DNA from 3 places in the Corticicoccus populi genome. Region 3 is predicted to be linked to each of the others. Evidence: predicted binding sites of a transcription regulator. Region 3 holds the regulator's gene; each other region holds the start of a gene.
The links. Region 3 encodes CtsR, which represses protease genes until heat stress. Its sites were predicted from a motif close to ATGGTCAATAAAGGTCAAACA; they were not measured.
Positions count from the first base shown of each region.

Region 1: the regulator CtsR is predicted to act here: its motif matches at 6,901-6,921, upstream of clpP (ATP-dependent Clp endopeptidase proteolytic subunit ClpP).
Region 2: the regulator CtsR is predicted to act here: its motif matches at 3,517-3,537, upstream of clpB (ATP-dependent chaperone ClpB).

Region 1 is NZ_JBHUOQ010000001.1:1,417,079-1,425,464, reverse strand. Features, by position in the region: gene ACFSX4_RS07135 (APC family permease) at 162-1,499, shown strand; gene ACFSX4_RS07130 (GNAT family N-acetyltransferase) at 1,523-2,071, shown strand; gene rapZ (RNase adapter RapZ) at 2,390-3,274, shown strand; gene ACFSX4_RS07120 (gluconeogenesis factor YvcK family protein) at 3,261-4,250, shown strand; gene whiA (DNA-binding protein WhiA) at 4,267-5,214, shown strand; gene ACFSX4_RS07110 (TIGR01777 family oxidoreductase) at 5,255-6,166, opposite strand; gene clpP (ATP-dependent Clp endopeptidase proteolytic subunit ClpP) at 6,260-6,847, opposite strand; tRNA gene ACFSX4_RS07100 (tRNA-Arg) at 6,998-7,069, shown strand; gene ACFSX4_RS07095 (hypothetical protein) at 7,787-7,954, opposite strand; gene ACFSX4_RS07090 (recombinase family protein) at 8,261-8,386, shown strand, end outside.
Region 2 is NZ_JBHUOQ010000001.1:1,288,408-1,296,793, forward strand. Features, by position in the region: gene ACFSX4_RS06415 (alpha/beta hydrolase) at 1-838, shown strand, start outside; gene clpB (ATP-dependent chaperone ClpB) at 893-3,484, opposite strand; gene ACFSX4_RS06425 (undecaprenyl-diphosphate phosphatase) at 3,634-4,455, shown strand; gene ACFSX4_RS06430 (metal-sulfur cluster assembly factor) at 4,496-4,804, opposite strand; gene ACFSX4_RS06435 (Cof-type HAD-IIB family hydrolase) at 4,916-5,728, shown strand; gene ACFSX4_RS06440 (DegV family protein) at 5,745-6,584, shown strand; gene ACFSX4_RS06445 (alpha-amylase family glycosyl hydrolase) at 6,611-8,062, opposite strand; gene ACFSX4_RS06450 (YisL family protein) at 8,330-8,386, opposite strand, start outside.
Region 3 is NZ_JBHUOQ010000003.1:14,786-23,171, forward strand. Features, by position in the region: gene ACFSX4_RS08360 (pyridoxal phosphate-dependent aminotransferase) at 1-238, opposite strand, end outside; gene hisD (histidinol dehydrogenase) at 243-1,475, opposite strand; gene hisG (ATP phosphoribosyltransferase) at 1,472-2,077, opposite strand; gene ACFSX4_RS08375 (ATP phosphoribosyltransferase regulatory subunit) at 2,074-2,877, opposite strand; gene ACFSX4_RS08380 (YerC/YecD family TrpR-related protein) at 3,019-3,303, shown strand; gene ACFSX4_RS08385 (hypothetical protein) at 3,344-3,748, opposite strand; gene ACFSX4_RS08390 (NupC/NupG family nucleoside CNT transporter) at 3,915-5,168, opposite strand; gene ACFSX4_RS08395 (CtsR family transcriptional regulator) at 5,366-5,833, shown strand; gene ACFSX4_RS08400 (UvrB/UvrC motif-containing protein) at 5,839-6,357, shown strand; gene ACFSX4_RS08405 (hypothetical protein) at 6,350-7,372, shown strand; gene ACFSX4_RS08410 (ATP-dependent Clp protease ATP-binding subunit) at 7,374-8,386, shown strand, end outside.

The DNA.
Region 1 (8,386 bases), on a different contig from region 3:
ATATAACCCGGTCCGGGGCACCTGAATGGTGTCCCGGATTTTTTGTATCCGCATAAACGGTAATCGATATTTAAATAAAATGATTGACACGGAACAGTGCAGAGCATATACTCATCATTAATCCTATTTAAAAGGTATGAATTAGAAAGGTGAGTGATGAGATGGAAGAAAATAAGTTGAAACGTGTGCTTGGTTTTTGGGATGTACTGGTGATTGCGGCCGGGCAGGTTATTGGTGCCGGCGTCATGTCACTGACCGGTATTGCGATTATGATGACGGGGAGCGGTGTGACACCGGCATTTATTATTTCGTCACTGTTGACAGTGGTTACAATTCTGCCAATCGCAATATTAGGTGCATCCATGCCGTCTACAGGCGGTCTGTACCGTTATACAAGCAGACTGTTATCTGCCAAGACAGGCATGTTCTGGCTCCCAATGTTTTTACTCGCTCAAGTGACACTTGCGATTTATGCGATATCATTTGCGGAATACATACAGGGTATCGTTCCGGGAGTTCCGATTATGCCGGTCGCATTTCTGCTCCTTACCGCCTTGTTTATCGTTAATCTGCTCGGGGTGAAATTATCGGCGCAGGTTAATAAAGTCATGGTCATACTATTAATCGCAGCACTGTTAATGTTTATTTTTTACGGTATGCCGAATGTCGACTTTACTGTATTTAACGCAGCACAGATGGCGCCGGACGGACTTGCAGGTTTCTTTACTGCTGTCGGATTGGTATCATTCGCAACCGGCGGTGCCCAGGTGATTGCAGAACTCGGCGGGGAGATGAAAAATCCGAAGCATGACATTCCGCTTGTGATGATTGTCGCAACAGTCGGTGTCGGTATCATTTATGCATTTGTTGCAACAATTGCGGTGGGTGTACTGCCGATTGCAGAAGTGGCCGGCCAGCCGCTGACAGCTGTAGCAAATGAAATTCTTCCGCAGCCCTTGTTTGTATTCTTTATCGTGTGCGGTGCGATGTTTGCTCTGGCAACAACTTTGAATTCCACATTCACCTGGATTACAAAGAGCTTCTATGCAGCAGCAGAAGACGGACTGCTTCCGAAAAAACTCGCAACGGTCAATCAAAAGTACGGCACACCGCACTATCTGCTTATTATTTTTTACCTTGTCGGTGCAGTTCCGATATTGACAGGTGTATCACTGACAGTCGTTGCACAGCTTGGTACAGGGTTATCTTTATTTATATTCATGTTTCCTGTCCTTGCTCTAGTCAGACTGCCGGCAAAGGAACCGGAACTATATGCCCGTTCGCCATTTAAACTTTCGCAGACAAAGCTGAATATTATTGCAGGTACTGCGCTCGTGGTTCTCGGTTACCAAACGTATTTGTTGATATCTGATCTCGAGACGGTTTATATTATAGGAACGCTTATTTATATACTGCTCTCTGCACTGTTTGCACAGGTGTATTCAGCTGTTAAAGATAAAAGAGAGATAAAAAGTATAGAAGTAGGAAATGAATTTTAAGAACATCAGAACGGAGTGGCAGAATGTCAGAAGATATTATCAGAGTGGCGACACTTGAAGACGCAGAAGAATTTTTAAAATTAATGAAAACAGCATTTAAACCGCTTAAGGATCTCGGAATTGAGTGGCCGTCAGTCAATGTTGAACTGGAAGATGTACAGAAAAATATTTCAGAGTCTACAGCATATGTTCTGGAAAAGAACGGTGAGATTGTATCCACCATTACCATCAGATTCCCGTGGGATGACGAAATTTCTGTATCAGGTTATCCTTTTGTATGGTGGTTTGCGACTAAGTCGGAGTACAAAGGGCAGGGCCTCGGCGATAAGCTTTTGACTTATGTTGAAGAAACGGTGCTGAGAGATACATTGAAGGCTCCGGCAGTCACACTTGGAACATCACTAAAATTCCATCCTTGGCTGAAAGATATTTATGAACGGCGGGGATATGAAATTTATGTCACTAAAGAAAAAGACTACGGTGATGTTGATGGGTTGATGCGGAAAATACTGATTCCGGAACGATTTAATGAAGAAGTTCTCGGTATGCCGGTATTTGATGAAGAAGAATAAAAATTATTGAAGAAAGCATGCATGGTTGAGGTGTTGATACACACTCAATGGTGTATGCTTTTTTGTTTCGTGATCAGGAGACGTCCATGCAGGTGTTTGAACGAATCAATACCAGGCCCATAACTACGAAGGATAAGAATAACGATTCAAGTGATGCCCCGGATAAAATAAACTGAAATCAGCGGATGATTTCTGTGAGCCGTAAAATTGAAAAAAAGATGAATGGATTGTACTATTAAATATCAGTATGTACTTTTTAAAATGACTCAATTGGTGTAAAGTTAACTAAAGACTAAGTATAGGCGGGGCGTGTGAACAGTGAAACAACTTATCATTTTAACTGGCATGAGCGGTGCAGGTAAATCAGTAGCGATTGAAGCATTGGAAGACATGAATTATTTCTGTATAGATAATCTTCCACCGGTGCTGCTGCCGAAAATCGCAGAATTAATGGAAACGACTGACGGAAAGATGGATTATGTCGGATTAGGAATAGATTTACGCGGTAAACAGTTCTTTGACACACTGGTAGCTGAATTGGATAAAATTGAGGCTAATGAAAATATTGCACTCCGGATTGTGTTTTTAGATGCTACAGACAATCGTCTTGTCAGCAGATATAAAGAAACCAGACGTGCGCACCCGCTTGATAACGAGATGAACGTCTTAAAAGCCATTGAGCAGGAACGTGAAATTTTAGAAGAATTGAAGCGACGGGCGAATTTCATTATAGAGACAACGGAACTCGATCCCAAATCGCTGCGTAAAGAAATGTTTGAGAAATGTTCAGGTGACGAACAGGCTGGCTTTAATGTGAGTATTATGAGCTTTGGTTTTAAGCACGGTGTACCGATTGATGCGGATATGATGTTTGATGTGCGCTTTTTACCAAATCCGCATTATGTGCCCGAATTAAAGCCGTATACCGGGATGGATCAGCCGGTGTATGATTATGTGATGAGCTGGAAAGAAACTAATATTTTCTACACTAAATTATTTGATTTGGTGAGATATTTGATTCCTCAATATTTGAAGGAAGGTAAATCACAGCTTGTGGTTGCAATAGGATGTACCGGCGGTCAGCACCGTTCAGTGGCACTTACGAAACGCCTTGCCGACGATCTGCAGGATCATTTTGATTTTAATATTTCGGCGATACACAGAGATGCGGCAATTGAGGGCATCGTTAATGGAAAAAATTAAAATAACACTGGTCGGCGGGGGCACCGGATTAAGCGTACTGGCAAGGGGCTTAAGACGGTATCCCGTTGATATATCAGCCATCGTATCGGTCGCTGATGACGGCGGTTCTACTGGTCTGATCAGGGATCAGATTGATATGCCGGCACCGGGAGACATCCGGAATGTGATGACTTCTTTATCGGATGTCGAGTCACAGCTTGAGATGCTGTTTAAATATCGTTTTAAAAAGGATGAAATCAGCGGTCATTCTCTCGGCAACTTAATGATTGCCGCGATGTATGACATTACAGGTGATTTCGCGATGGCTGTAGAGGAACTCAGTGCGATATTGAATGTTAAGGGTACGGTTATCCCGTCAACCAACATCAGTCCGAAACTTGCAGCGAGAATGGATGATGATTCAATCATTGTCGGTGAAAGCTATATACCTGAAGTCGGAAGGAAGATTGAAGAAATATATCTGCTGCCGAAAGATACAGATGCCACGCCTAAAGCTGTTGAAGCAATGGAAGAAGCGGACATCATCGTCTTCGGACCGGGAAGTTTATATACTTCAATTATTCCGAATGTCATCCCTCACGGCATGAAGGAAGCGATTATCAATTCCAAAGGAACAAAAGTGTATGTTTCAAATATTATGACTCAGATGGGCGAGACCATCGGCTACAGTGCTGCAGATCATCTGGAAGCGATTAATGATCATATCGGTCAGTCGGTGATGGACTTTATTATCTTAAATGAAGAAGATATCAATGTTCATATTTCGGACTACTATGAAAAAAACAGCATGACGGTCGTTGAAAGTGACAGAGCGCGGCTGAACGATATCGGTGTGAAAGTGCTGACCCATAAAGATATTGTCAGTATCGACCGTGAGGGTGCGGTCCGTCATAATAACGATATTTTAGCGGAAATGATATATGATATTGCACTGGATGAAATCAGTACACTGCAGTATCGGACGAATGAAGAATAGTTAAGGGTGTGATTGCATGTCATTTGCTTCTGATATGAAAAATGAATTGACACGTGTCGAAGTGGATACATGTTGTAAGAAAAGTGAGCTGTCTGCGCTGATTAAGATGAACGGTGCATTAAGCTTTTTTGAAGGTGAATGGATTATTAACGTCCAGACCGAAAATGCTGCGATCGCGAGACGGATGTTTTCGTTAATCAAGCAGGTATACGGTGTTGAAGTGGAGCTTTTAGTCCGTAAGAAAATGAAATTAAAAAAGAATAATGTGTATATATGCCGTATTAAAGATGAAGCGGCAGTTGTACTGAAAGACTTAAATATTATGCAGTCCGGTTTTATTACCAATGAAATCGGTGATGAGATCAGAGAGAAAGACTGCTGTATCCGCAGTTATTTACGAGGTGCCTTTTTAGCAGGCGGATCTGTAAATAATCCGGAAACATCTGCGTACCATCTCGAGATTTCCTCACTGTATGAAGACCATGCAATCGCATTGACCGAGCTGATGAACGGTTATGAGCTGAATGCGAAGTACATTGAGCGTAAGCGTGGATATATCACATATTTGAAAGGTGCCGAAAAAATCGCTGAATTTCTAAGTTTAATCGGCGGATATCAGGCACTTTTGAAGTTTGAGGATGTCCGTATCGTCAGAGATATGCGTAACTCCGTAAATCGTCTCGTAAACTGTGAGACAGCCAATTTGAATAAAACCATCGGTGCTGCGATGCGGCAGGTGGAGAATATTCAGTTTATAGATGATGAAGTCGGCATTTCAGAACTGCCCGACCGTCTCCGTGAAGTGGCACGTCTCCGTGTAGAACATCAGGAGGTATCATTGAAAGAACTCGGTGAGATGGTATCAACGGGTGTTATATCGAAGTCAGGTGTGAATCACCGTCTGAGAAAACTTGACCAGATTGCCGACCAGATTAGAAACGGTGAAGAAGTTAAATTGAAGTAATATTAAAGCGAAGGGTCTGACTGAAATCAGACCCTTCGCTCTATTTTTCGTAAATATTTTCAAGTGCCAGGTCAAGTGTCGGATACAGGTACTTAAAGTGATGTTCAAGAAGAACATTCGGCATGACTTTCTGTCCTTTAACGACGAGAACCGCACGCTCACCGAGCACTTTATTCAGCATAAATTTTGGGGTGTGGAATTTATCCGGGCGTTTTAATGCAGCACTCAGATAACTGCTGAACTGCTTCTGTCTTAAAGGCGCCGGTGCTGTGAAATTGACAGGTCCGCTGATTGTTTTGTCGGCGCCGGTATATAAAAATGCATTGACCAGGTCATCGATATGAATCCAGCTGTACCATTGTCTGCCGCTGCCTATCGGACCGCCTACACCGAGTTTATATGGTTTTTCCATCAGAGGGAGTGCACCGCCGTCTTTAGACAGAACAAGACCGATACGTCCGCGGACTACTCTGATGCCGTAAGATTCAAAACGGGCCGCATGATTTTCCCATACATGTACAACTTTCTGAAGGAAATCATTCGGAGTGAAAACATCCGCCTCATCATATTCAACATGCTCACTCACCGGATAGTACCCGATGGCACTGGCATTGACAAGTACTTTTGGCGGACTGTTTTCTTCCACAAAGCGCTCAAGTACTTTCATTACATTAATGCGTGAATTTAAAATATCTTCTTTCGCGGAATCCGTCCATTTTTGATTTAACGTTGCCCCTGCAAGATTATAAATGATTTCAATGTCATCCGGTATTTCACTGTGCCATGATGTGTCAGTAATATCGTCCGGGGAATACTGCACGTAGTGGATAAATGGATCTGAAGAAGTTTTTTTCCCGCGCGTCAGAACGTAAATATGATATTCCTCCCCGGCCAATGCATTAACAAGCCTGCTGCCGATAAGACCCGTACCGCCCAATACTAATATATTCATTCCACTGCCTCCGCTCTGAATTGTAGTATTATCATTATACAATAAAAAGCATCATCCCATAAATGAATAAGGGATGACGCTTTGATAAATTAATTAAGCTTTTTCAGGATCCATAACACCGTCAATTAAGCCGTATTCTTTTGCTTCGTCAGCTGACATGAAGTTATCACGGTCAGTATCTCTTTCGATTTTTTCAAGCGGCTGTCCTGTACGGTCCGCTAAAATTTGATTGAGTTTCTCACGAGTTTTCAGGATATGTTTCGCAGCAATTTCAATTTCAGTTGCCTGACCCTGAGCACCGCCGAGTGGCTGATGAATCATTACTTCAGCATTAGGAAGTGCAAAACGTTTGCCTTTAGCACCAGCTGCAAGAAGGAATGATCCCATTGAAGCCGCCATACCGAGACAGATTGTCTGTACATCCGGTTTGATGTGCTGGATTGTATCATAAATCGCCATTCCAGCTGTTACACTGCCGCCCGGAGAATTGATATATAGATAAATATCTTTTTCTGAGTCCTGAGCCTGTAAAAATAGAAGCTGGCTGACTACTGAATTTGCGACATTGTCGTCAATAGCACTGCCAATCATAATAATGCGGTCTTTTAACAGTCTGCTGTAAATATCATAAGCACGTTCACCGCGGTTTGTCTGTTCAATTACTGTAGGTATTAAATTCATATAATGACCCTCCTGTATTTCTTTTATCAAGTTGATAATTTAGTTATATCACATTAGTCAAATAAGGTCAAAAGATAAACGTTGTATTTTTGGTACTTTTCATCTCAGTGAAATGTTGGTATAATGATTTTGTTTGAGACTCATATATATGCCCACATGGTGTAATGGATAACACGTAAGATTCCGGTTCTTGAGATAGGGGTTCGATTCCCTTTGTGGGCGTTTTTTAGATATTTTAATAGAATGTATTACCTGTAACCCTTGATATAAAAGGGTTTTTATTTTTGTTGCAATGTATTTCATTTAATTCTGTGGCACATCACTGGCACATATCGACAAAAAATAGACCCACTTAAATGGAATTAAGCAAGTCTATTGTATGTTTATCTTCCGCTTCAAACTGTTCTTCTAATAAGTGGGCGTATACTTGTTGTGTAATTGCAATAGAAGCATGCCCCAGACGTTTAGATACATAATTGACACTTTACCCCATCACCGAGCAAAACAGAGCAATGTGTATGCCTTAGAGCGTGGGGCGTGATATCTTTATTTATTTCACAGTATGTTAAAGCTTTGTTTAATTGTTTGGTTACTGCATTATGTGACAGCTTGAATATATCACCCTGAATTTTTGTAGGATGCTGGTTTAATACTAATCTAATGTGTTCAATGTCTTTAGTTGGTATATTGATATCTCTTTTAGCGTTGTCAGTCTTACCGCCCCTAATATGAACACAGTTACTTTTAATATCTATGTATGAGGAGGTCGCTGATTCACCGAGTTAGGTCTATCTAAAGCAACCATTTGCTACGTTAGGATATAAATGGTGCCGGTAGTACCGACATAGGTCATCCACATGTGAAGATAAGGAAACTGACGAAATGACTATTAAAGAGTTAAGAGAGTTAGAGCAACAACTTATAATTAGTAATCCATAATCAAGATGAACCGTTTCTTTTCTTTAATTTATCTATCCCTTGATTAATATATTCAGAATAATCTTTTCCGCTCTTTTTCTTATAAGCATCATTTATTTTGTGAAGTCCTTTTTCAAGTTGACCATTTTTTACTAGTTTATCAACCATATTTTTTATTTTATTAGCCATCCTTTTCCCACCGTATAATTTTATATAAAAACCACCCTACATAATGTGAGGTGGCATAGAAAGCTCAAGGGCTTTCGAATCTCGATTACAATCAACCTGGCTATCATTTATTATATATTTAAATAGTTTGCAATACAATGGCACATATAAGAATATAACAGATAGGTCTCAAAATTAAGTTTGAGACACTTATTTAAAGCACATATAAATATCTATTTTCATCCCTTTGCAATGTATCAAAGTTAGTCTATAATTAAATGTATCAAAGATATAAGACTTTTAGACGTAATATAAAGGGTGATACATATGAATATTGGATATGCGAGGGTATCTACTACAGGGCAATCATTAGACAGCCAAATACAGCAGTTACAGGATAATAATGTGGATATGGATAATATCTATCAAGAAAAAGTAACTGGTACAAGTACC
Region 2 (8,386 bases), on a different contig from region 3:
AAGCGGCCGGCTGACAGAAGTGAATGGACATAATATCCATGTTTTCGATACATTTCAAGGTGATGAAACACTGGTATTTATGTCCGGCGGTGCAACCCCATCACCTGTTTTGGACTTTAAATCTTTATATTCATTACTTAGTGAGAACTACCGTATTGTTGTGATTGAAAAGGCAGGTTACGGCTTTAGTGACGTGACTGATTCCGACAGAGATATTGATACCATTTTATCTGAGACAAGAGAATCACTTCAATCACTCGGTATTGAAAGTCCCTACATCCTATTTCCACACTCAATGTCCGGTATAGAAGCTTTGTACTGGGCGCAGCAGTATCCAAAAGAAGTGAAAGCAATTGTCGGCCTTGATATGTCTGTTCCTGCAGGATACGAACATTTTGAACCGCCGATGCCGATAGTCTACTTAACATCTATTGCGGCAAATACAGGGATGATGAGATGGTCGGACACTTTATCAGAAACTGATGCCGTTAAATATGGAACACTGAGCAGCGAAGACAAAGATCTACACCGCATTATCTTTTACCGTCGGACCTTGACTGAAAACATGATTAATGAAATCAAAAATGCAAAATTAAATGCACAAAAAATACAGGAGACATCAATAGATGTTCCAATGCTTTTATTTTCATCAAATGGTGAAAATACAGGCATGGATAATGACCTTTGGATTAAAATACAGGAATCCTTTGCTGCCGGAAGTGAAAATCGTGAATTGATTCCAATCGATGCGCCCCACTATATTCATAACTTCGAATATGATGAAATTGCCCGTCATTCATCATCATTTATTGAGTCACTGGATGAACGTACACCTTAATCTAAGAAAAAAACAGCAGCGTCCTTGGACGCTGCTGTTTTTATATTCACTCTGTTACTCCACTTCAAACTTCAGTTCGCCGTCTACAAAATCGACACGCATGTCGAGTCCTTCAGTTAAATCTTTTTCAATCATTTTTCTCGCCAGCGGCGTCTCGATATTACGCTGGATGAAACGTTTTAACGGTCTTGCACCGAACTGCGGCTCATATGCCTCGTCGGCAATCCATTTTTTCACGCTGTCGGAAACTTCTACTTTCATATGCTGACTGCTTAATCGTCTGTTTAGTTCAGCAATTAATTTATCAACAATTAATGTCATGTTGCTTCTCGTTAATTGGCTGAACAACACAATGTCATCCATACGGTTAATAATTTCCGGTTTGAAGAATTGATGCACTTCATTCATCACAAGCTGGCGTGTTTCGTCTTTCAACACACCGTCTTCTGCTGTTTCATCAAGAAGATAATGTGAACCGATATTTGATGTCATAATGATAATTGTATTTCTGAAATCAACCGTGCGTCCTTTTGAATCCGTTAAACGGCCTTCATCAAGGAGCTGCAGGAGGATATTAAACACATCACCATGCGCTTTTTCCACCTCATCCAGTAATATTACAGAATATGGCTGACGGCGGATGGCCTCGGTCAACTGGCCGCCTTCTTCATGGCCGACATATCCCGGAGGCGCACCAATCAGACGGGAGACTGAATGTTTTTCCATATACTCACTCATGTCAATCCGGATCATGTGCTTCTCTGAATCAAACATCGTCGATGCCAGTGCTTTGGCAAGTTCAGTTTTACCGACACCAGTCGGTCCAAGGAATAAAAAGCTGCCGATCGGACGGTCCGGATCTTTAATCCCCGCTCTTGCACGAATGACTGCATCAGAAACCAAATCAACAGCCTCGTCCTGACCGACGACTCTTTCATGCAGAATGTCTGCCAGTTTAAGAAGTTTATCCTTTTCTGTTTCAACCAGTTTTGATACAGGAATTCCCGTCCACTGACTGACAATATAGCCAATCTCCTCTTCTGTCACTACTTCTCTGATGATACGGTTCTCGCCGGCACTTTCTTCTGCAAGCACCGCTTCAAACTCAGAAAGCTCTTTTTCAAGCTGCGGCAGTCTGCCGTGACGGAGTTCTGCTGCACGCTCAAGTTCATAATTATTTTCTGCGTCTTCAAGTTCCTGACGCACTTTATCCACTTCTGCACGTTTTTCATTCACACGTGCAATCTGTTCTTTCTCTTTTTCTACGCGCTGTGACAAAGCACCCTGACCTTCACGTGCTTCGGCAAGTTCCGCCTGTAATTCCTCGAGCCGTTTTCGGGATACAGAATCGTCCTCATTTTTCAGTGCAGCTTCTTCAATCTCAAGCTGCATTACACGACGGTTCATCTGGTCCAGTTCTGTCGGATTCGATCCCATTTCCGTACGAATCGTTGCACTCGCCTGATCCATTAAGTCAATCGCTTTATCCGGCAGAAAACGGTCGGTAATATAACGGTCTGATAACTCAGCCGCTGCAACAAGAGCACGGTCTGTGATTCTGACACCGTGATGGACTTCATAACGCTCCTTCAAACCGCGTAAAATGGAGATCGTATCTTCTACATCCGGCTCAGGTACCTGGACTTTTTGAAAACGCCGCTCAAGTGCGGAGTCTTTTTCAATGTATTCCCGGTACTCATTAATTGTCGTTGCCCCGATGCAGTGCAGCTCTCCGCGCGCAAGCATCGGTTTCAACATGTTCCCTGCATCCATGGCACCTTCTGTCTTACCCGCACCGACAAGCATATGAATCTCATCTATAAATAAAATAATCCGCCCGTCTGACTCTTTAACTTCCTTCAATACCGCTTTCAGTCGTTCTTCAAATTCTCCGCGGTATTTCGCACCTGCCACAAGTGCAGACAAATCCAGTTCAAATATTGTTTTATCAAGCAGGCTGTCCGGTACATCACGTCTCACAATACGCTGTGCCAGCCCTTCAACAATAGCTGTTTTACCGACACCCGGTTCACCGATTAATACCGGATTATTTTTTCTTTTACGGCTCAAGATTCTGATTGAGCTTCTGATTTCTTCATCCCGTCCGATAACAGGATCAACATTACCCTGCCGGACTTCTTCAACTAAATCACGGCCGTATTTCTCCAAAACTTCATATTGTGTCTCAGGGTTTTGAGTGGTCACCTGGTTTCCTCCTCTGACTCTTTTGATAATTTCTTTAATGACTTCATGCTTTCTACCGACAGTCCGTTTCATTATTTCATCTTTTTCGACTGCCGCAAGAAGCATATGCTCCTGGGAGATAAATGAATCTCCGAATTCGTTCATGATTTTTTCTGCTTCACTGATTAATGAAGAAAAGCCGCTCGACATATACTGTCCATACTGGACATTTTCTCCCGATACGACATTGTATTTACTTAATTTTTCATCGTACGCTTTGATTAGTTTATCTGCATCAATGTCTGCACGTTCAAGTATATCCCGGCTCATGCTGTCATTGATCTCAAGTATTGCTTTTGAAACAGCTTCAATTTCAATGGACTGAAGCTTCAATTCCACTGATAACTGCTGTGCACGTTCGATAATTGACTGCACACTGTAGGTCATTTTGTTAATATCCATATGTCTCACCTCGTTAATAAAGTTCAAAGTATAGTTTGACCTTCTTTGACCTTAATTCAATTATACTACTTTTTACACATTAAGCAAGTAATTAATAGCTTTTATATGTATTTTAATTTATATTAAATTTAGACTTTAGGAGGTTTAAAATGGACTTAATTGAAATTATAAAGTATATCTTTTTAGGACTTGTGCAAGGGATTACAGAACCGATTCCAGTATCATCGAGCGGTCACTTAGTCATTGTCCGTGAGTTGTTCGGTATTGAAGCAAACGGTCTCTCTTTTGAAATTTTCTTAAATACCGCCTCACTCATTGCGATTATATTTGTATACCGCCATGATATTATTTCAATCATTCAAAATTTATGGCGTTTCTTATTTCAAAAATCAAGAGACGAGGAAGCAGTGGCTGATGCAAAATACACGCTGTACTTAATCATTGCGACGATTCCGGTCGGTATTCTCGGTTTTCTTCTGCAGGATGCTATCAGTGACAATATTTCTGTCGGCTTTGTCGGTGTCATGCTGCTCATCACCGGTCTTGCACTATGGTTTATCAAAAATAAACGCGGACAGAAGCGCGACGGCGAACTGAGTATTAAAGACTCACTCATTGTTGGTCTTGCACAGTGTATCGCCCTGATTCCAGGCGTGAGCCGGAGCGGTGCCACGCTTGTCGGTTCAATCAGTGTCGGCCTAAAGCAGAAAAATGCGCTGCGTTTCGTATTTCTTTTATATATTCCGGTCTCACTCGGATCAGCTGTACTCGGATTTTCCGACATACTGAGAGATCCTGACCTCAGCACATTCATTGTTCCTTACATCACAGCATTCATCGTGACGATTATCGCGACTTACTTTGGTGTAAAATGGCTGCAGGGTGTTATGGAAAATGGAAACCTTGCGATATTCAGCTACTACTGTTTCACACTTGGGACACTTTCCATACTGTACCAGGTATTACTTTAAAAAAATGCGGCACTCTTTTTCAGAGTACCGCATTTTTATTTTAGCTGACACCGAGTGCAATTTTAGCGTAACGTGTCATCATATCTTTATGCCAAGGCGGATTCCAAACGATATTTACATCTGTATCCTGTACTTCAGGCAGTTCAGCAAGCGCCTGCTTGACCTGGTCTACAATCTGCGGCCCCATCGGGCAGCCCATTGAAGTCAGTGTCATTTCAACACCTGCATTTCCATCTTCATCAAGATGCACACCGTATACAAGACCTAAGTTGACAATATCAATGCCGAGCTCGGGGTCAATCACGTTTTCAAGTGCACCCATCATGCTTTCTTCCATCATTTTATCCATTTTTTCCACTCCTTTCAGAGTTATACTAATAATATCATACCAAAATTCTGACACAGTATAAATAATAATGATAGAATTGAATCGTAACAAACTTTAAGGAGAATTACTCAAATGGAGAAACATTTAATTTGTCTGGATTTAGACGGCACACTGCTCACTGATGAAAAAGTGATCAGTCAATATACAAAAACAGTTTTACTTGAATTAAAACAACAGGGTCATGAACTGATTATTTCCACCGGAAGACCTTACCGTGCAAGCGAACTTTATTACCGGGAGCTTGGTATGGATACACCGATTGTGAATTTTAACGGTGCTTTCGTTCACCACCCTCAGGACTTTAACTTTGAAACGCTTCATACACCTCTTGATTTGAATGTCGCTGTAGAGATCGCAAGACGTGTCCCGGAATTGAAAATTCAAAATGTCATTGCTGAAATCAAAGATACGGTCTATCTTCATTATCATGATTCTGTACTTTTCGATGCATTCAGTATGGGCGAACCGACAGTAAAAGTCGGTGAATTAACACAGACTATGACAGACGGGCCGACGACTATATTGATTCAGGCTGAAGAAGATGAAATGCCTGCTATCCGCGACGAACTCGACAACGTGTTCGCAGAAGCAATTGAACACAGACGCTGGGGTGCACCGTATCCGGTACTGGAGATTGTTAAAAAAGGCATCAGCAAGGCGGTCGGTGTCGAACATGTCAGAAAATATCTGGGCGTGGACAAAGAGAATACGATTGCTTTTGGTGATGAAGATAATGATACAGAGATGCTCAAATACGTTCGTCACGGTGTTGCGATGGGCAATGCGACAGATGAAATCAAAGATGTCTCAGACCATATCACAATCTCAAATAACGAAGACGGAATCGGCAGATTTTTAAACGATTATTTTAAATTAAACCTATAAGTGAGGAGTTTTAAATATGAAATTATTTGCAGACAGCTGTTCTGATATCAGTATTAAAGACTTAAACCAGCGGGATATTGATGTACTGCCGCTTAAAATCACTATTGATGACACGGATTACCTGGACCAGGTTGAAATCACCAGTGAAGAAGTTCTTGAAGCAATATCAAACAACAAACGACCGCTCACATCACAGGCAAATCCTGAGAATTTTATTGAAGCATTCAAACCTTATGTTGAAAAAGGAGAAGATATTATTTATATCGCCTTTTCAAGTGAACTTTCCGGAACATACAACAGTTCTGTGATTGCACGGGATGAGCTTCTTGAAGCCCACCCTGATGCGAGTATCACAGTCATTGATACAAAATCGGCAAGCTATGGTCTCGGTATGATTGTAGAAGATGCTGATGATGATATTAAAGCCGGTAAATCAAAGGATGAAGTCATTAAAAATATTGAGAAAAACATTGAGCGGATTGTGCATTTATTTACAGTCAGTGACCTCGATTACCTTGCTAAAGGCGGCCGTCTTTCAAAAGGACAGGCATTTTTAGGCGGACTTCTCAACATTAAGCCGCTGCTTCATGTAGAAAACGGCAGACTCGTCCCTCTGGAAAAACACCGCGGTGTTAAAAAAGTAATTTCGAGCATGGTCAATCATGTGAATGAAGACAAAGGTAAAGGACGTGCCCGCATCACCCATGCAAATGCCGGTGAACTTGCGGAGCAGGTGAAAGAAAAAATTCTTGCAGAGACAGAAATCGAAGATATTCAAATCAGTATGATCGGTCCGACAATATCAAGCCACACTGGTAACGGTACTGTTGCGCTGTTCTATTATAAAGAAGACTAAAAAAATCCCGCATCTGCGGGATTTTTTTATGATGCTTGTTTTCGTTTTTTCTTGTTATTGCGTGCTGCAAAGAAGATAAATACAGCAAAGCCGCCGAAAATAAGAACACTCGCAATAATGTAGCCGTTATTTAAGCCCATCTCGTCAACAATCGCATAGAACTCTGTCTCTTCACGGTCAAGAACCAGAATATACTCATCACCGTTATGCGGACGGATCATATCACCGACAAGCATACCGGACATGACTTTCCCGTCCTCATCTTCTGTCAGCGTAATGCTTTTTGTTTCAGAAGTGTCATTTACATTTAAAATAAAGTCCACATCATTGGTATTATATCTCGTCACATAATGACCGTCTTCGTTCAAAATTGTTTCAAGATCTCCGGTAAAGGCTGATTTCTGCTCGGAGAATACTTTGTTAATGTGTTCAATAAATTCCACAACTTCCTGGTCTGTCCACAGATCCATCTGCATGTGTATGCCGGGAATATCCTCACCATTTAATGCCACCTCGGTACCGTAAAGCATGGATACCGGTCCATGATATGCATATAAATATGTCATCAGCTGTTTGATACGTGTCCCGGGAAACATATTTTCACTTACAGCATGACTGGTAAAGCGTTCACTGAACCAGTGGTCGGCCAGTAAAAATTCTGTCCCGTCCGGAAGTTCCGGTATCTCTTTATTCACGGAAGAAAATGACTCGGCAAGTGCTGCTCTCGTCTCTTCATGTGCTGTAAAATCAAATCCCTCTAAAGACATATCCTCTGCCGTAGTGATACCGTATGACGTCACCCCGTCAGGAACAAATGTTGACGCATCAATATTATTCTCTGCAGTCATAAAAGAAAGACCGTCTATATTATATTCATCTGTAAAAGATTCAAGCATTTCTCTATATTGTTCCTGATTGCTTGATTGACTAAAGTCAATCATATCAATGCCGCGGGTGTCGAGGTACGACTGGTACAGGTCACTCACTGAAAGGTCCGCACTGCCTAGAGGTTCGAATGCATCAGTCGCAGTCATCGGGACATCGACAATGACTTCTATATCCATGTCGTGTGCCTGATCGATTAAGCTCTGAAAAGCCTCTCCACCGCCGAAACTTTCTTCAATCTGATTGTAGTCCGTCACAGCGTAGCCTAAATAATCATCTGTTTCATGTTCAAAAACCGGTGATAAATGAAGCGTGTCAAATCCCATAGTCTGAATATATTCAAGCTGGGACTCTATCCCCTCGAAATCACCGCCGAATGGAAAATCCGGATCATCATTCGAATCCCGTCCGTCATCATTTCCTTCATCTCCATTTAAGAAACGGTCCACCACAATACTGTAAATACGTTTTGCATCCCCTGGATTCGTCACACTGTCTGCTTTTGCATTATTTTCCGGCTCATAAGAAGTATGTATAGTGCCGAGCACTGCGAAGACAGCAAACAGAGTCAACATTTTTTTCATCAATTTCATATATTATTATCCTACCTTTTATTCGTATAAATATCAGTATACTAGGCTCACAGCTAATTTGCAGTGATATCTTAAAATGTTCATAAATTTGTGGTTAATTAGGACATTTCACTCACTGATTAACACCCTTAAATGATTGAATGGATCAGACTCCGGCATTGACCTAATGACATCCCTGTAAATCTCCACAAAAAAACAAACCGGAATTAACCGGTTTGTTTTTATTATTAGATAATAAGCCCCCGCTATTATGCTGACAATTCTCGATTATAGTACGCCGAGTGGTAAATAAGTACCAAGTCCGACTGTAATAATAATCAGTAC
Region 3 (8,386 bases):
GCAGTGACATGACACCAGATTTTCCGAGGGTCATAATAATTTTCTGAATCCATTCGTCAGAACCGTTTGCGAGTTCTATCGTGCCGGCGTCAAGGCCGTATCGTTCGGCATACAGCCGGATAAACGTTGTATATTCATCCTCGGGATATAAATTCAGCGCTGTATTCTGTACAGCCGAGATGATATCCTCCTCTGAAAGCGGGATGACCGGGCATGTGTTACGGTCCATATAAATCATTTGTTCACTCCGTTCTGATGTTTAGTGATTCGTAGTGGGCGGACAGGCCTTCTTTAGCCGCAAGCAGTTTGGCATCTTCCGCTATTTCGTCAAATGTTTCTTTCTTTAAATTGATGACGGCATGGCTCGTTAAGAAGTCATTCACATTTAAGCCGTGGCTGAAGCGGCCGGTTCCGTCGGTCGGCAGTACATGTGACGGTCCTGCTGCATAGTCACCTGCTGCTTCCGGGGAGTATGTGCCTTCAAACACAGCACCGGCATAATGAATGTCTGAAATGATTTCTGCCGAGTCCTGATGCTGGATAGATACGTGCTCCGGTGAGATTTCATTAATGATTTTAATCAGGCGTTCTCTTGTATCCGCAATCTTATAGTGGTTGTTCTGAAGAGATTCTTTGACGATTTCTTTCCGGTCAAGTGACTCAATCAGGCGTTCAATTTCTTTATCCACACGGTCGATGGTGTCTGTACTTTCAGACAGCAGGAATGTCCGGGCATTCACATCATGTTCAGCCTGTGCGAATATGTCATAGGCGATATGTGCAGGATCCGCTGTATCATCAACATACAGTAAAATCTCACTCGGGCCGGCAATCATATCAATACCGACATCACCGAAGACAAGTTTTTTAGCGAGTGCGACAAACTTATTTCCGGGTCCGACGATTTTATCCACCTTAGGAATGGTTTCTGTTCCGTATGCGAGTGCGGCAACAGCCTGTGCACCGCCGACAGTATAGACATTGTCGACACCGAGAATACGGAGGGCGCCGAAGGTCATGTTGTTTGTATTGAAGGTCGGTGTGACGACGTGAATTTCCTTAACGCCTGCGATAAGTGCCGGTACAACTGTCATCAGAACACTGGACGGGTAGAGCGCAGTGCCGCCTGGGATATATATTCCGACTTTTTCAAGCGGCCGGTAGACGTATTTAAACTCATCGTTGTCTATATCACTGTATTTAATGCTTTCCTGATATTCTTTAATGCGCCCCGTAATATGTGCGAGCGCCTGTCGTTCTTCACCCGACAGTGAATTTAAACTGTCATCGAGTATTTTTTCAGGGACTTTAAAGTTTTCGATGTCTACTCGGTCAAAATCTTTTGTATATGACTTAAGGGCGGCATCGCCCTGCTGCTTCACATTTGAAATAATATTCATGACATTCTGCATGTCTTCAACAGCAGTATGATTTTCTTTTTTATTTATTGTGTCCAGAAATTCTTCTGCATTCATCCCATCACCCCGATTTCTGTTAAAAATTGATAAATGCCGTCTTCTTTAGTGTAGAACGTTCTCTTATTGGCAATCAGTCTGGCGTGGACATCAAGGATTTTTTCGTATTCAATCAGGCCGTTATCTCTTAATGTGCTCCCGGTCTGAACGATGTCAACGATACCGTCCGCAAGGTCAAGCAGCGGTGCGAGTTCAACTGATCCGTTCAGGTGAATTAACTGCACAGGCTGCTTTTTTTCATTAAAGAATGTCCGCGCGATATTTGTATATTTGGAAGCGACTGTATTGAAACGTTCGACATCAGGCGGCCCGGCAATTGAAAAGTGACAGTCTCCGAAAGGGAGCTGGGATACGTTCAGGACGTTAAAAGAATCCTCTGCCAGAATATCAGAGCCGACAATACCGATGTCTGCAGCGCCGAGTTCGACGTAGGTCGGCACATCCGGACCTTTTGCGAAGATGAAGCGGACGTTATCCACTTCTGTATAGAGTGTCCGTGAATCATTTTCAAGCACGGAAATATATTTTTGAAGGTCACGGTTTTTTAAGTAACGGATAAAATCTTTAAACAACCGTCCTTTGGTTAATGCGACTGTAATCATAAAAGCCCTCCATCTGATAAATTTAAGCCGATGCCGAATGCGTTGCTGTTGTACTCTCCGCCGCTCAAGACAGGGGAGTCATAGTTTGAAAACGCCTGGAAATAAAAGCCGTTGTAGTAGCTCTGCGGTGATCTGAAGGACAGATCGAGAATAAATTTTGTCTCTCCCCCGGCAGCGGCATCTTTAAAGTGGTTAATGAAAGTCATCACTTCTGTCGTTTCAAATATATCATTAATCAGTTCCAGCTGGCTGCTGACAGTGGCTGTCATGATTTTGTACAGCGGATGATCACTGTCTGTTATTTTTTCAATATCTGAGACGGCTTTATCATAAATTAAAGGTTTGATACTTTCATCCAGTTCAAATTTTGAAATGAACATATCGATAAGCTGGTCATTATTTACCACTATGGTTGTGATTTTCTGCTCGGCAAAATCTTTAATAAAATTTAAATGCATATTGAGACTTTCGATAATATCGGATTCATCTGCTTTAAAGATTTCGGCGCCGGCCTGGTAGAATGTATCGTGCTCTCTGACAACGGGACCGAAGTAACCATATTTTCTGACGTTCGAGGCAAAGGCCTGGTTGTAATTGAGCAGGGTCCGTGTCCAGTCGCTTCTAATGGCAAACAGCTGGCTGTTGCGTTCAAAAATAATATTTGTCGGATGGTGCTGTTTATCTTCAACAGAGAATGGTTCAATCATGTTCATGTCGACAAGGGTATAACCGTCTTGATTCAGTAATTCGAGATAATTTAATCCAAGGGATAATTTTTTTAAAATGAGTGGGTTTGACATATACAATCTCCTTTACTACTTTAGCGAGGTGAAGAATAGTTAATAAATTTGATATTATCAGATAATTAGATGTGTTGCAACTATTTTCTTTAGTGCTTTAATATGGTAAAGTGTTAAAGAAGAGTATTGAGGAGTGATGATATGCATGTTGATAGATTAAGAGGCGAAGAGCTCGATGATTTATTCGATGGCATTTTAAAACTGGAAACTAGAGAAGAGTGTTATCAATTTTTCGATGATATATGTACTACGAACGAGCTGGTTGCACTGAAACAGCGGTTTCAGGTGGCAAAACTAATTAAAGAAGGCTGGACATACTCCAAAATTCAGGAAAGAACCGGTGCATCGAGTGCGACGGTTTCCCGTGTCAAACGTTGTCTGGACTATGGCAGTGACGGTTATCATACGGTAATTGACAGAATTTAAAATGATTAGAGAAGCATATTCTGCTTCTCTAATCATTTTTTTATTCTTCATAGCGGGCCGCGTCAAAGTTCAATGCGTCCAGTATATATTCACTGTCTGATTCGCTCAGTTGATATACAGGTTCTATGCTGCTGGAGGATAAATGATAAATTATCCGGTGATCCTCGACTGAAAAATACACAATCAGCTCACTGTAGTACTCGTTCGGTCTGTCGAAATGGATAGTGAACGGAAAATCATGGCTGCCCTCAATTTCATTTTCTTCTTTAAGGAATATTTCCTTGATTTCTGTGAATGTATCAGCATCAGTCAGTTCAGTGTCTTCCTGGAAATGAATTTCATTATTCTCATTGAGAATCCCGACGTGTGTTTTATAGTCTGGGGTGGAGCAGGCGGACAAAAAGAGAGCGGACAGCAGTGTAAGAAACAGCATTGAATATTTCATGAGGCACCACCTTCTATATAAATGTATTTTAATACAAATTATTACTTTTTATATATTATATAGTATCAATCGTTTTAATACTATATTAATTCAAAGACTTTGCGGTGGAAATATAAAAAAACATCCAATCTGACTTAACAGATTGGATGTTTTAAGAAGGTTTTTCTTAGAAGAAGAAACCAACGATTGTTGCTGTAAGAACGGATACGAGTGATGCACCGTATACCAGCTTCAAACCGAATTTGGCAACTCTGTCACCACTTTCATTGTGCAGACCTTTAACGGAACCGGCGATAATACCGATACTTCCGAAGTTGGCAAATGAAATTAAGAATACAGATACCATTGCCTGAGTTTTTTCTGATAATCCATCAGCAACTGTGATGAAATCGAGAATCGCAACAAATTCATTTGTGATGAGTTTAGTTGCCATCAAACTTCCGGCAGTCTGAGCCTCAGCCCAAGGAATACCAATCAGGAATGCAATCGGCATAAAGATGTAACCGAGAATATCCTGGAATGTCAGGTTTGATCCCGGAATTAACAGGAACAAGTTGTTTAGAAGGCCGATCAGGGCGATAAACCCAATCAGCATTGCCGCCACAACAAGTACGACTTTACCACCGTCGATAATGTAATCCCCGAGTACCTGGAAGAAAGATTTACCCTCTTCAGGATTGGTTGAAATTTCAGAATCGCTGTCTACAATAATTTCTTCGTAAGGATTGATGATATGCACAATCACGTAAATACCGAACAGGTTAAGGACAATTGCGATAATCACATACTGCGGGTCAAGCATTGTAAAGAATGCGCCGACAATTGATAATGAAATTGAACTCATCGCTTGTGCTGCAAGTGTGTAAAGACGCTGTGTTGACATTTTAGGAAGTACGTTTTTCAGTGAAATGAATACTTCCGACTGACCGAGCAGCATGGATGCAGCACCATTGTATGACTCGATGTAAGGCATACCGGTAATTTTATTTAGAATGATACCGATAATTTTAATGATCCACGGCAGAATTCTTGTATAGGACAAGATTCCGATAATCGCTGAGATAAAGATAATCGGTACAAGTACATTGAAGAAGAATACGTTTAATACAGTCGCTTCTCCGTCAAGCATTACTGCTTCACCCGGCGTTCCGGATTCAGTTGATAAAGACATCAAATCACCGAAGACAAACATGCCGCCTTCTCTTGCGAAACCGAGCAGTCTGTCAAACGCATCAGCAAACCATCCGATGACTGTCTGTCCGCCTGTTGTATTTAAAAATAGAAAAGCAAAGAATAACTGGAGTGCAAGAAGGACTAAAATATTCTTCCATTTCTTAAATGCAAGTTTTCTGTTGCTGCTTGCTATCCAGGCAAGGAAGAATGTGAATAATATACCCACTATGCCCATAACGATACTCATAATATATTTCCTCCCAAAAATAGTCTAAATAGTGACTGACTTATGTATGATGTTACGGACTATATTATATAGTATATTTCTTATAAACGCGATAGTATTTCTATATAATATGTAACCGATTACCGGGGCCTTAGCATTTGCGAATAAAGGGAATAACAGGTATACTTTAGTCAAAGAAGGTCAAAAGAGGTGTTGGTATGCGTAATATATCAGATATTATTGAAGAATATTTAAAAGAACTGATTAAAAAGTCCGAAGATGAAGGCGTTGAAATTAAACGTGCCCATATCGCTGAAAAATTTGATTGTGTACCTTCGCAGTTAAATTACGTCATCAAGACACGCTTTACAAACGAACACGGTTATACAGTTGAAAGTAAACGCGGCGGCGGCGGTTATATTCGTATTACTAAAGTTGAAACGCACTCCAAAGCGGAGTATCTTGCCCGGCTGAAGCAGCTGATCGGCCCCGCCGTCAGCCAGCAGAATGCTGAACGGATTATCCAGTCGATGCTTGAAAACAGAGCTGTGACATTAAGGGAAGCGAAAATGATTAATACAGCGGTATCGAGAGAGGCGTTATTAATTGAACTGCCATACAGAGACCAGCTTCGGGCGAATATATTAAACCGGATTATCGATGTGATTTTGTATAGTGAGGAGTGATGTCAGTGAAGTGTGAATTGTGCGGTGAAAGGGAAGCGAGCATCCATATCAGTAAGAACAGCGGATTTAACCAGCGGGAACAGTTCCTGTGTGAGCAGTGTGCAAACGAATCTTTTTCCAGTCAGTATTCAAGCTTTTCGGATGAGTCGTTTAACATTCATCAGCTGTTACAATCATTGTCGCAGCATCAGAAACTCACGAGAAGAGAATCTGAGACCAAACGCTGCGCCACATGCGGTTCAACGATTGAATCTATATTGAAAAAAGGCAGATTCGGCTGTTCGGAATGCTATACAACATTCTCTGACGAGGCACTTAATATTGTGAATCGTGTTCAGCTTCATCAGAACAGCCATGTCGGCAGAGTACCGAAAAAATCCAGGGCGCATCTGGAAGTGAAAAAGCAGATTGAAACACTTAAAGTGAAATTATCAGAGCTGGTCGAAGCACAGAATTTTGAAGAGGCTGTGGTTGTCCGCGATGAAATTAAGGCACTGGAATCGGCAGGTGAACGATGTGAATAATTATTTAAGTCCCTGGCTTAAGGACATTGAGGAACAACCCATTGAAATGTCTTCAAGAATCAGACTCGCGAGAAATATTAAAGGGCTGCCGTTCCCACACCAGCTGAATGACCCTGATGCTGTAGAGTCACTGTCCGGTGAGATTGAAGAGGTATTGACAGGGCATCACAATATACCGGTTAATGAAATGAACTTTGAAGATAAGGCGCTTCTCGTCGAAAAGCACCTCATCAGCCCTTTGTTCACAAAAAACGGGTATTCGAGCTTTATTAATAAAGATGAATCTGAATCTGTCATGGTGAATGAAGAAGATCATCTGCGGATTCAGGTAATGGGTGCCGGGGTGCCGATGCATGATTTATATGAAAAAGCGGTCAGAATAGACGATGTTTTGGAAGAGAAACTGAACTATGCTTTTGATGAGCGGTACGGTTTTTTAACGGCATGTCCGACAAATGTCGGCACAGGAATGAGGGCATCTGTAATGCTCCATCTCCCGGCATTATCATTAAATAATAAAATCAGCCGTTTCCAAAACAATTTAAATCGTTTTGGATTTGCGTTACGTGGTATATACGGGGAAGGGAGTGTGCCTCTCGGTCATATATACCAGCTGTCGAATCAGCTGACACTCGGACAGACGGAAGAGGAAATTATTGATCACCTGGACGAACTGAAAAATAGAATTATAGAAGAAGAACAGGAAGTCCGGAAGGATTTAATCACACACTACCCGGTGAAAACGAAAGATACAGTCAGCCGCTCTTATGGTATTTTAAAATATGCCTATACACTGACCTCAAAAGAAGCGGCAATGCACTTGAGCAATGTAAAACTCGGTATGGATATGGGAATCCTGAAAATTGATTTTAGATTTCAAGAGTGGGTACAATTAATCCAGCCGGCATTTGTTAAAAAAAGATTAAATGAGTTAAATAAAGAAATTTCATCTCTTGAAAAGGCAGTGGACGAAGAACGGGCCGCCTTATTAAGAGAACGATTAGGAGGAATGTAGTATGTTATTCGGCCGATTGACTGAACGTGCACAGAAAGTACTTGCCTTTGCACAGGAAGAAGCAATTAATTTAAAACATTCAAATATAGGAACAGAACACCTTCTGCTTGGTCTGGTGAAAGAGAAAGAGGGCATTGCGGCAAAGGTGTTATCGAATTTTAATATCACAGACGAAAATGTCCGTGATGAAGTATTTAATTTAATCAGTGAAGGCAATGAAGCGACATCATCGATTCACTATACACCGCGTGCTAAAAAAGTAATTGAATTATCCATGGATGAAGCGCGGAAGCTGCATCATAATTTTGTCGGGACGGAGCACCTTCTTCTCGGTTTAATCCGTGAAAGTGAGGGCGTTGCAGCAAGAGTGCTGTCAAATCTGGATTTAAATATTACAAAAGCACGGGCATCTGTCATTAAAATGCTCGGGAATCCGGACACGTTCCAGTCAAAAGGATCTGCGAAAAAAGATACTAATACACCAACGCTGGATTCACTTGCACGTGATTTAACAGCTATTGCACGTGAAGACAGACTGGATCCTGTTATCGGCAGATCTAAAGAGATTACACGGGTGGTTGAAGTACTCAGCCGCCGTACGAAAAACAACCCCGTATTAATCGGTGAGCCCGGAGTTGGTAAAACAGCGATTGCAGAAGGACTGGCCCAGTCGATAGTGAAACATGAAGTGCCTGAGACATTGAAAGATAAGCGTGTAATGTCACTGGATATGGGTACTGTGGTTGCGGGTACGAAATACCGCGGTGAATTTGAAGAGCGTATGAAAAAAGTGATGGAGGAAATTCATAAAGCAGGGAATGTTGTTTTATTTATTGATGAACTCCATACCTTGATTGGTGCAGGTGGTGCCGAAGGTGCGATTGATGCATCCAATATATTAAAACCGGCGCTTGCGCGCGGAGAACTGCAATGTATCGGAGCGACAACCCTCGATGAGTACCGCAGGCACATTGAAAAAGATGCGGCACTTGAAAGACGCTTCCAGCCGGTTCA